Regions from separate parts of the Fictibacillus sp. 7GRE50 genome, predicted to be linked through region 1. Evidence: riboswitches for the same ligand, from Rfam matches in the RefSeq annotation. Region 1 holds a riboswitch; each other region holds the start of a gene.
What was found. A riboswitch is a leader RNA that binds a small molecule or an ion and turns the genes downstream of it on or off. The one in region 1 is predicted to bind S-adenosylmethionine.
Positions count from the first base shown of each region.

Region 2: it holds a riboswitch for S-adenosylmethionine, as region 1 does, so the genes downstream of both, IHV12_RS22300 (methionine ABC transporter ATP-binding protein) here and metK (methionine adenosyltransferase) in region 1, are expected to answer to the same signal.
Region 3: it holds a riboswitch for S-adenosylmethionine, as region 1 does, so the genes downstream of both, IHV12_RS09630 (PLP-dependent aspartate aminotransferase family protein) here and metK (methionine adenosyltransferase) in region 1, are expected to answer to the same signal.

Region 1 covers NZ_JACZDW010000001.1:271,897-275,182, forward strand. The annotation lists gene IHV12_RS01295 (glycosyltransferase family 4 protein) at 1-114, shown strand, start outside; gene metK (methionine adenosyltransferase) at 389-1,594, opposite strand; SAM riboswitch class I at 1,759-1,889, opposite strand; gene pckA (phosphoenolpyruvate carboxykinase (ATP)) at 2,151-3,286, shown strand, end outside.
Region 2 covers NZ_JACZDW010000014.1:6,691-9,976, forward strand. The annotation lists gene serS (serine--tRNA ligase) at 1-1,248, shown strand, start outside; tRNA gene IHV12_RS22295 (tRNA-Ser) at 1,582-1,674, shown strand; SAM riboswitch class I at 1,906-2,011, shown strand; gene IHV12_RS22300 (methionine ABC transporter ATP-binding protein) at 2,080-3,093, shown strand; gene IHV12_RS22305 (methionine ABC transporter permease) at 3,086-3,286, shown strand, end outside.
Region 3 covers NZ_JACZDW010000002.1:483,947-487,232, forward strand. The annotation lists gene IHV12_RS09630 (PLP-dependent aspartate aminotransferase family protein) at 1-1,711, opposite strand, end outside; SAM riboswitch class I at 1,896-2,011, opposite strand; gene IHV12_RS09635 (hypothetical protein) at 2,188-3,286, opposite strand, start outside.

The sequences.
Region 1 (3,286 bases):
AAAGCAAGAAATTATGCGATGACTCAATCTTGGTCAGCTATTTTCGGGAACCTTTTAATGCAGTATGAAGAAGTTATTTATACGAAAAATAAAAATAAAACGATCATTGCGTAGCAGGTGAATAGTTAATAAGATATGAAAATACGAGGATAAAATAAACGTATCTTCCAAATGAACATTAGCGATTAAGATGTTCGTTTGGAAGATACACAATTTTTTTTACGAGGTAATTACAATTATATCCGCAGATAAAATACATATATCCGTAAAACTAGCGAATAATTCCGTACATAAAATTTTTTATCCGATTTTCGACATAACCTTCTAAACTAACCACTAAAAAAACCAGACTCCCAAAAGGAAGTCTGGTTTAACATGTTATTAAATATTAAATATTTGCTTGTTTCTTAAGCTCTGCAGCCTTATCTGTGTTCTCCCAAGGAAGGTTGATGTCAGTACGTCCAAAGTGGCCGTATGCAGCAGTTTGCTTGTAGATCGGACGGCGAAGATCAAGCATCTTAATGATTCCAGCCGGACGAAGGTCGAAGTTGTTGCGAACTAGTTCTACAAGAACTTCTTCAGAAACTTTACCTGTTTCAAACGTGTTTACAGCGATTGATACTGGTTGAGCAACACCAATTGCATAAGCAAGCTGAACTTCAACTTTGTCAGCAAGACCTGATGCTACGATGTTTTTAGCAACATAACGAGCAGCATAAGCAGCAGAACGGTCAACTTTAGTTGCGTCCTTACCAGAGAATGCACCACCACCGTGACGAGCATATCCACCGTATGTATCTACGATGATTTTACGGCCAGTAAGTCCAGCATCACCTTGTGGTCCGCCGATTACGAAACGGCCCGTTGGGTTGATGAAGTATTTTGTGTTCTCGTCGATTAGTTCAGCAGGAACAACCGGCGTGATTACTTTTTCTTTGATGTCTCTTTGAATTTCTTCAAGTGTGTTCTCAGGGTGGTGCTGAGTAGAAATTACGATTGTGTCAATACGAACAGGTTTGTCGTTCTCATCATATTCAACAGTTACTTGAGTTTTTCCATCTGGACGCAAGTAAGGAATCTCTTCAGACTTACGAACCTCTGTAAGACGACGAGATAATTTATGAGCTAGTGAGATTGGTAGAGGCATAAGCTCTTCTGTCTCGTTACAAGCATATCCGAACATTAGACCTTGGTCACCTGCACCGATCGCTTCGATCTCAGCATCTGTCATAGAACCTTCTCTTGCTTCAAGAGCTTGGTCAACACCCATCGCGATATCAGCAGATTGCTCATCGATAGAAGTTAGTACTGCACATGTTTCAGAATCGAAACCATATTTGGCACGGTCATAACCGATTTCTTTAATTGTCTCACGTACAACTTTTGGGATATCTACATAAGTAGAAGTTGTGATCTCACCTGCAACAAGTACAAGACCTGTAGTTACAGATGTTTCACATGCTACACGAGCATTTGCATCATTAGCTAAAATTTCATCTAGAATCGCATCTGAGATTTGGTCACAGATTTTATCTGGATGGCCTTCTGTAACGGATTCTGATGTAAATAAACGACGACTAACTTTTTTGGACAAGTTAATATCCTCCCTTTAACTGCTTTTGAGTATGATACGGTACTTTATTCTTATCTATTTTACACAGTTTATGTTCTTAACCTGAAAAAGGCATAAAAAAAGCCCTTCCCTGTCTCACATACATTCACGAGGGAAAAGGTTTATAAAACCAAAATGCCTTCAACCTCTTATTGTCCAAGGTTATTTTCACCTTGCAGGTTAGCACCTTTTCATTTCCAGTAGCGTTATTATTGCCACTTTCATGTCGGTTGCTGGGTTTCATAGGGCCTGTCCCTCCACCTACTCAGAATAAGAGTAGCCGTTCTCGAAATATGATAGCGTAATGCTTCACCTCTGTCAATAGAAAACCCTATGAATAGCAATAAGTTTGGAGTATTATATTCTATAGAATGAAAGCGTTTTAAATAAGATGGATAATTCACAACATTTTGTTCTTTTTTTCAGAAGTAAGAACTTTTTTGATGCACTTTCATAAAATAGTATACATTATTTAAATCAATGTGTTATACTAATTTTCGAATATATCACTCTAGGATAAAGGATGGTACTGTCTCATATGAATACATTGGAATTTACGACAACCTTAAACGATCTTGTGACCCGTGAAACAACTCACCAGAACTTACCTGTTCCGGTTTTAGTAGAAAAATCTCTTCAGCGCAACGAGGGCATCCTTACATCCACAGGAGCACTTCAAGCTACAACGGGGAAATACACAGGCCGTTCCCCTGAGGATAAATTTATCGTTGAAGATGCTTCCATTAAAGATTCAATCGATTGGGGAAAGGTAAATAAACCATTTTCACCAGAAAACTTTGATAAATTATACAAAAAAGTACTCCAATACTTAAGCAATAAAGAAGAACTATTCGTATTTAAAGGGTTTGCTGGTGCGGACCGCGAGTATCGCCTTCCTATCCAAGTAATTAACGAGTATGCATGGCATAACCTTTTTGCTCACCAAATGTTTGTGCGCCCGAACCACGATGAGCTAGGTTCTCATGAATCTCAATTCACAGTGATTTCAGCACCAGGATTTCAAGCTAATCCGGCTGAAGATGGAACTAACTCAGAAACATTTATTATCGTCTCTTTTGAAAAGAAAATTGTCCTTATCGGTGGTACTGAGTACGCAGGTGAAATCAAAAAATCTGTATTTTCTGTCATGAACTACATTCTTCCTGAAAAAGGCATTCTGTCTATGCACTGCTCTGCCAACGTTGGGAATGAAGGAGATGTAGCTTTATTCTTCGGACTATCTGGTACTGGTAAAACTACATTATCAGCAGATCCGAACCGTCGCTTAATCGGAGATGATGAGCATGGTTGGGCTAACACCGGTGTCTTTAATATCGAAGGTGGATGTTATGCTAAAACAATCGATCTTTCTAAAGAAAAAGAACCACAGATCTGGAATGCGATTCGTTTTGGAAGCGTTTTAGAGAATGTTATGATCGATCCCGTTACAAGAGAAGCAGATTATAAAGATTCTTCACTAACAGAAAACACACGTGCTGCTTATCCTGTTGATGCTATTCCAAATATAATTCAACCAAGTGTTGCAGGACACCCGAACACGATCATCTTCTTAACAGCTGATGCATTCGGCGTGCTTCCTCCAATCAGCAAACTGACTAAAGAACAAGCGATGTATCATTTCTTATCAGGGTATACGAGCAAACTTGCAGGAAC
Region 2 (3,286 bases), on a different contig from region 1:
AATTTTGAAGAAGTAAAAGAAAAGTTATCTGCTCGTGGTGAAGACTTATCTGGATTAGATCAGTTCGAGGCATTAGATCAGCGCCGCCGTGAGTTAATTGGTGAAACAGAAGCTTTGAAATCTAAGCGTAACGAGGTTTCTAAGCAAGTTGCAGAATTCAAGCGCGAGAAAAAAGACGCGGACCACCTGATCACAGAGATGCGCGAAGTAGGTGACAAGGTCAAAACGATGGATGAAGAGCTTCGTCAAGTAGAAGAAGATCTTCACGGCATCATGCTAACATTGCCTAACATTCCGCATGAAAGTGTTCCTGTTGGTGACACAGAAGATGATAACGTACCTGTACGTCACTGGGGAGATGTTCCTGAGTTTGCTTTTGAAGCGAAACCACATTGGGATATCGCGACTGAACTAAACATCGTTGATTTTGAACGTGGAGCAAAAGTGACAGGCAGCCGTTTCGCTTTTTATAAAGGTTTAGGAGCTCGTTTAGAGCGTGCACTTATCAACTTCATGATGGATCTGCATGAAGACGAGCATGGTTATACTGAAGTATTGCCTCCCTACATGGTTAACCGTCAGAGCATGACAGGAACAGGTCAGCTTCCAAAGTTTGAAGAAGACGCGTTTAAAATTCGTGAAGAAGATTATTTCTTGATTCCAACTTCTGAGGTTCCTGTAACGAACATGCACCGAGAAGAGATTCTAACAGCTGACGAACTTCCGATCACATATGCGGCGTACAGCGCTTGTTTCCGTTCTGAAGCGGGATCTGCAGGACGCGACACGCGCGGTTTGATCCGTCAGCATCAGTTCAACAAAGTAGAGCTTGTTCGCTTCGTTAAACCTGAGGATTCTTATGAAGAGCTCGAGAAGCTTACAGGACACGCTGAAAAAGTCCTTCAGCTGCTCAACCTTCCATACCGCGTACTCAGCATGTGTACAGCTGACCTAGGATTCACAGCAGCTAAGAAGTACGATATCGAAGTATACCTTCCGAGCTATGGTGAGTACCGCGAGATTTCTTCTTGCTCTAACTTTGAAGATTTCCAAGCGCGCCGTGCTCAAATTCGTTTCCGTCGAGATGCAAAAGGGAAGCCGGAATTCGTTCACACGCTAAACGGTTCTGGACTTGCGATTGGTCGTACCGTAGCAGCTATCTTAGAGAACTACCAACAAGAAGATGGCACTGTAGTCATTCCAGAAGTTCTACGTCCTTATATGGGCAACAAAGAAGTAATTAAGTAAAAAGTGAAAGAAGCTGACTCTTAAAAGATATCCAAAGGGACTTTTAGAGTCAGCTTTTATCTATTAATGGGTGTAAAAGCTTCATTATCGGTGGTCCGAACAAGTTTTCAGGTGGTGGGAAGAGTTCTAGCGGTGAAAATTCATGATTCATAGGTGAAAGTCAATGAATCACAGGTGGACAGCACTGTTTTATCGGTGAACGTGTAACAAATATAAGAACACGTACCGTAAAAGCATACCTCCAAAAGAAACAAATAAAAAATCAAAAAAAGTTTTTGAAAACCGTTGACACAATATTTATCAGCATGTTATTATAGTTCTTGTCAGTCACACGGAGGTATACCCAAGTCCGGCTGAAGGGATCGGTCTTGAAAACCGACAGGGGTTTAACGACCCGCGGGGGTTCGAATCCCTCTACCTCCTCCATATACATATTCAACCTCATCTGAGTTTATCGGATGAGGTTTTTTGTTGTGTTTTTTCTTTTTAAGAATTGAATCATACACATTCAAAAACACCGATAGAAAACCCTAAAATACTTCAACCATTCATATCAACGAATGTAAGCGCTAACACTTTAAAGTGATAAAATTTAGTATTGACAGAACTTTTAGACAGGGCGTATGATGACAACTATAACTTAATTCAATAATGCAATACTTATTCAGAGAGACCGAGGGATCAGGCCCTATGACGTCCGGCAACCTCCATTAGGAACGGTGCTACTTCCTGCAGAATGATGATTCATTCTGGAAGATAAGTCGATGTTTACTTATTCGCCCTCTTCCATGAAATGAAGAGGGCTTTTTTATATTGTAAGGGGGATGACATATGATCGAGATCAAGGACGTTACGAAATTATATAAAGTAAAAGGCAAAGAGATCGTCGGAGTGAAGAATGTGTCACTGACGATCGACAAAGGTGAGATCTTTGGCATTGTAGGATATAGCGGTGCTGGGAAGAGTTCGTTGCTGCGCTGTCTTAATTTATTGGAAAAACCAACATCAGGAGAAATCAAGATCGATGGCATCTCGATTACGAAGCTCGGTAAAAAGGAGTTACGCGAGGAGCGTCTTAAGATCGGTATGATCTTTCAGCACTTTTATTTGATTAGTGCGAAGACCGTTTTTGAGAACATCGCTTTCGCTTTAAAAGCAGCTGGGAAAACGAAAGAGGAGATCACCAGTAAGACCAACGAGCTTTTAAAGATGGTGGGATTGGAGAATCAAAAAGATCAATACCCTTCTCAGCTGAGTGGGGGGCAGAAACAGCGTGTTGGTATCGCGAGAGCTCTTGCGAACGATCCGAAGGTTTTGCTTTGTGATGAAGCGACTTCAGCTCTTGATCCGAACACGACGAAATCGATCCTTTCCTTACTGAAGTCCATCAATAAAAAGTTAGGCATTACGATCGTGTTGATCACGCATGAGATGGAAGTGGTAAAAGAGATCTGTCACCGAATGGCGATCATGCAGGATGGAGAAATCATCGAGTCGGGCGATGTGTACAACATTTTTGCTAATCCAGAAAAAGAGCTCACAAAAACGTTCATCAGCTCTGTAATTCAAATGGATCTGCCAGAACCTCTTCTGAAAAATAGAAAAGGAACTGTGATTAAGATCCAGTTCAAAGGAGCGATTGCAGAAGAGGCAGTTGTTTCTGAGCTTTTCCAAAACTTTAACGTAAAAGGGAATATCCTTCACGGGAAAATCGAATATATTCAGGAAACACCGCTTGGTATCTTCATCATGGAACTAGTCGGTGAAGAGGCAGAAGTGAAGCGAGCGATCTCCTATATTGAGAGTCGCATAGAAAATCTTGAGGTGGTGAAAAAAGTTGCTTGATTCTATTTTGAATATCCTTCCAGATCTGAATAAAGCATTCTTTGAAACGTTATATATGGTCGCTATATCACTTGGTGTTTCATTAATTGTAGGATTGCCTTTAGGAATTATACTGTTTGTTACCGACAAAGGATTGTTATTTGAAAATGTGTGGATCAAGCAGATAGCGGGCATTCTTGTGAACTTGATCCGC
Region 3 (3,286 bases), on a different contig from region 1:
CAATACCAGCTTCTTTCGCGATTTTTGCAGCCTCTGGTGAGATGACACCTTCTTGCAGCCAGAACACTTTTGGTTGTGTGACCGCTGCTTCTTTTGCGAGCTCGATCGCTGCTTCTGGACTTCTAAATACTTGAACAACATCTATCGGAAACGGAATGGATTTTAAATCTGGATACGCTTTTTCATCAAGCACTTCGGTTTCTCTTGGATTAACAGGAACGATCTTATAGCCAAGTCGCTGCATCTTTCTAGCTAATCGATGGCTAGGTCTTGCAGGATTGGAACTGAGTCCCACGATCGCTAGCGTCTTAGGTCGTTGAATTTCCTGTCCATTCTCAACTGCTCTATAAAGTGATGATTGCAATGCCCAACGAATGACACCTTCGTCATTAATCGTGATTTCTGTTTTATCCGCTCCGATTCCTGTAGCCGTTTGTATCGCACGATCAAGATCATTCGTAAGATCTTTTACGGATTCAAGTCCGATCGACAACCGAATTAGTTCTTCTGTTACGCCTGTTGCTACTAATTCGTCTCCGCTCAGCTGTTGATGAGTGGTAGAAGCAGGGTGGATAATCAATGATTTTGCATCACCAACATTTGCAACATGTGACCATAATGTGATGTTGTTAATGACCTTACGTCCTGCATCACGCCCGCCTTTAATTCCAAAGTTTACGATCGAACCAAAACCGTTGCTTAAATATTTTTTCGCAAGCTCATGACTTCTGTGCGAAGAAAGACCAGGATATGAAACCCAATCTACTGCTGGATGTTTTTCCAGATGCTCCGCTACTTCTTGTGCGTTCTTCGCATGTTTTTCCACTCGTAGATGCAGTGTTTCTAAACCTTGTAGAAGGAGAAATGCATTGTGTGGACTTAAACAAGCTCCGAAATCTCGTAAAAGCTGAACGCGTAATTTAGTCGCGAAAGCCAATGTTCCAAAATCATTCGCGTATCTTAATCCGTTATAGCTGTTATCTGGCTCAGTGAATCCTGGGTATTTATCTGAATTCCAATTAAAGCGTCCTCCATCCACTACAACACCGCCAATTGCGGTTCCATGTCCGCCGATCCATTTTGTAGCTGAGTGGATTACGATGTCCGCTCCAAAGCTTATTGGCTTTGTGACATATGGTGTTGCAAATGTATTATCGATAATTAGAGGTACATCGTTTTCATGCGCAATATCTGCCACTGCCTCAATATCTAATACGTTAAGACTGGGGTTCCCGATCGTTTCAGCAAAAAATGCTTTCGTGTTTGGAGTAACCGCGTTTCGGAAGTTCTCTGGATCCTCTGCATCAACAAACTTTACGTTGATTCCGTATTTCGGAAGAGTAGTAGAAAATAGGTTGTAAGTACCTCCGTATAGATTCGTAGCTGCAATAATTTCGTCTCCTGCGTGTGCGATGTTTAAGATGGCAAGCGCGATAGCTGACATACCAGAAGAAGTAGCTACAGCTGCAACACCATCTTCTAGAAGTGCAACTCTTTTCTCAAAAACATCAACAGTTGGATTTCCGATTCGGCTGTAGATGTTTCCTGGCTCATCAAGCGCGAAAAGGCTTTGCGCATGGTCTGTATCAGAAAAAACATAGGAAGTAGTTTGATAGACAGGTACCGCTCGTGATCCTGTCGTTGGGTCAGGCGCTTGGCCCCCATGTAATAGCAATGTTTCAATATCGTATCCGTCAAAAGATTTTGTCATTATAATCGCTCCTTCTCATTATTCAAATAAAATCTATAGGAAAACTAGGGATAAAGATTAATGCTTTTCCCTTTTGCTATATTCAATTTTTAAAATGAAATAAGTGACTAAGTGATGTTTGTGCTTGAAGTATGATAAGGGGAAAAAGAAAAACCCCCTTCCTAAGAAGAGGGTTTTGGTCCTCCTCTTATCTTTCAGATCAAAAAAGATCTGTAGGAATTGGCACCTTTCCAAACCAAATGTGGTTTGTTGGTTGCCGGGCTTCATCGGGCCTAGTCCCTCCGCCTCTCTGGATAAGAGATATTCAAATTATGTTTAACACATTAACGTGCTGATGTTTACTTTGTTCTTGAATAGGATTATAGAGTAAGATGTTTTAGAAAGTCAACCGTTTTTTGAAAAATCATAAAAGTTATACAAATGAATGAGTGTTCAACTGTCAGCTTTGAATTAAGATTATGCCCATGCTATGCCGGTTATGCTAACTTTGTTCCACTTTTTTCATCAAACCATTGAAACTCTTCGATTTTTTTTACAAGTTCCGCTATTCGATTGGCAATGGCTTCTCTTTCTCCGTAACGAATTTTCTGTTCGGACGATAATTCATCAATCTGAAGTAGTTGCCAATGAGTTACAGTTAGATCCGTAAGTTGAATAAACTCTTCTTGTTTCACTCGACGCTTTACATCTAGATCTCCGTTAGAATAACCTTCTAAAAATCCGTCAGCTATTCTTTTCAAACGGTCTTCAAAGCGATCAAATTCATGTCGTGCATAACGCGGTGCATTAAAAAATGTTGGAAACAACGTCCGATAATTATTAAGAAAATTCCCAGCAAGCGAATCTCCGCTATATAAGATTGGTACAGGATCAATCAAACAGACAGTGCCATCTGAATGCAGCAATATATTCTCTGGAGATGTATCTTGATTAGTAAGTACAACCGTATGATCCGTAATCTCTCTATCCTCCATGCAAGCTTGTAGGTCTACTAAAGCTGATGAAGAAATGGCCCCCTCATACGTTTCTATAAATTTCTTGAAATCATCTATGTATTCATTGTTTTCTTCTTTCATAGATTCTGAAACATCTGATTGAAATTTGCCTGCAATATGTTTACCGTTCCATGAGAGATAACCAAACCCTTTTAAGCCATGATGTGCAGTATTCATCTTGCGAAAGAACTCACCAACTTCCGCTCCAATATGAAACGCTTCTACAACCGTTAGTTGATCTAGCTTGATTGCTTTTCCCGCATAAGATTCCACGGTAAACGTTCTGCCTTTTTCTACATGATAATTGAAAAAGGCAGGGCAGATTCCTGGTTTAACTTGGTTTGCTAGCTCATAGTATGCTCTAGTCGCTGCATATTCTGAGTGCATGGTTTCTTCATCAAACTCAACGTTCTTTCCATACGCCTCTGTTTTCGGAAAACGAACAACCACAGCATCTCCAGTGCGTAGCTGAACAAGATAAGCAAGATGCCAAGCCCCTTCACCTAAATACTGAACCTGAGTCGGATCTTTAAGTTCCTCTAATCCACTTTTTTGCAGTGCATAATCAATCAAGTCAAAT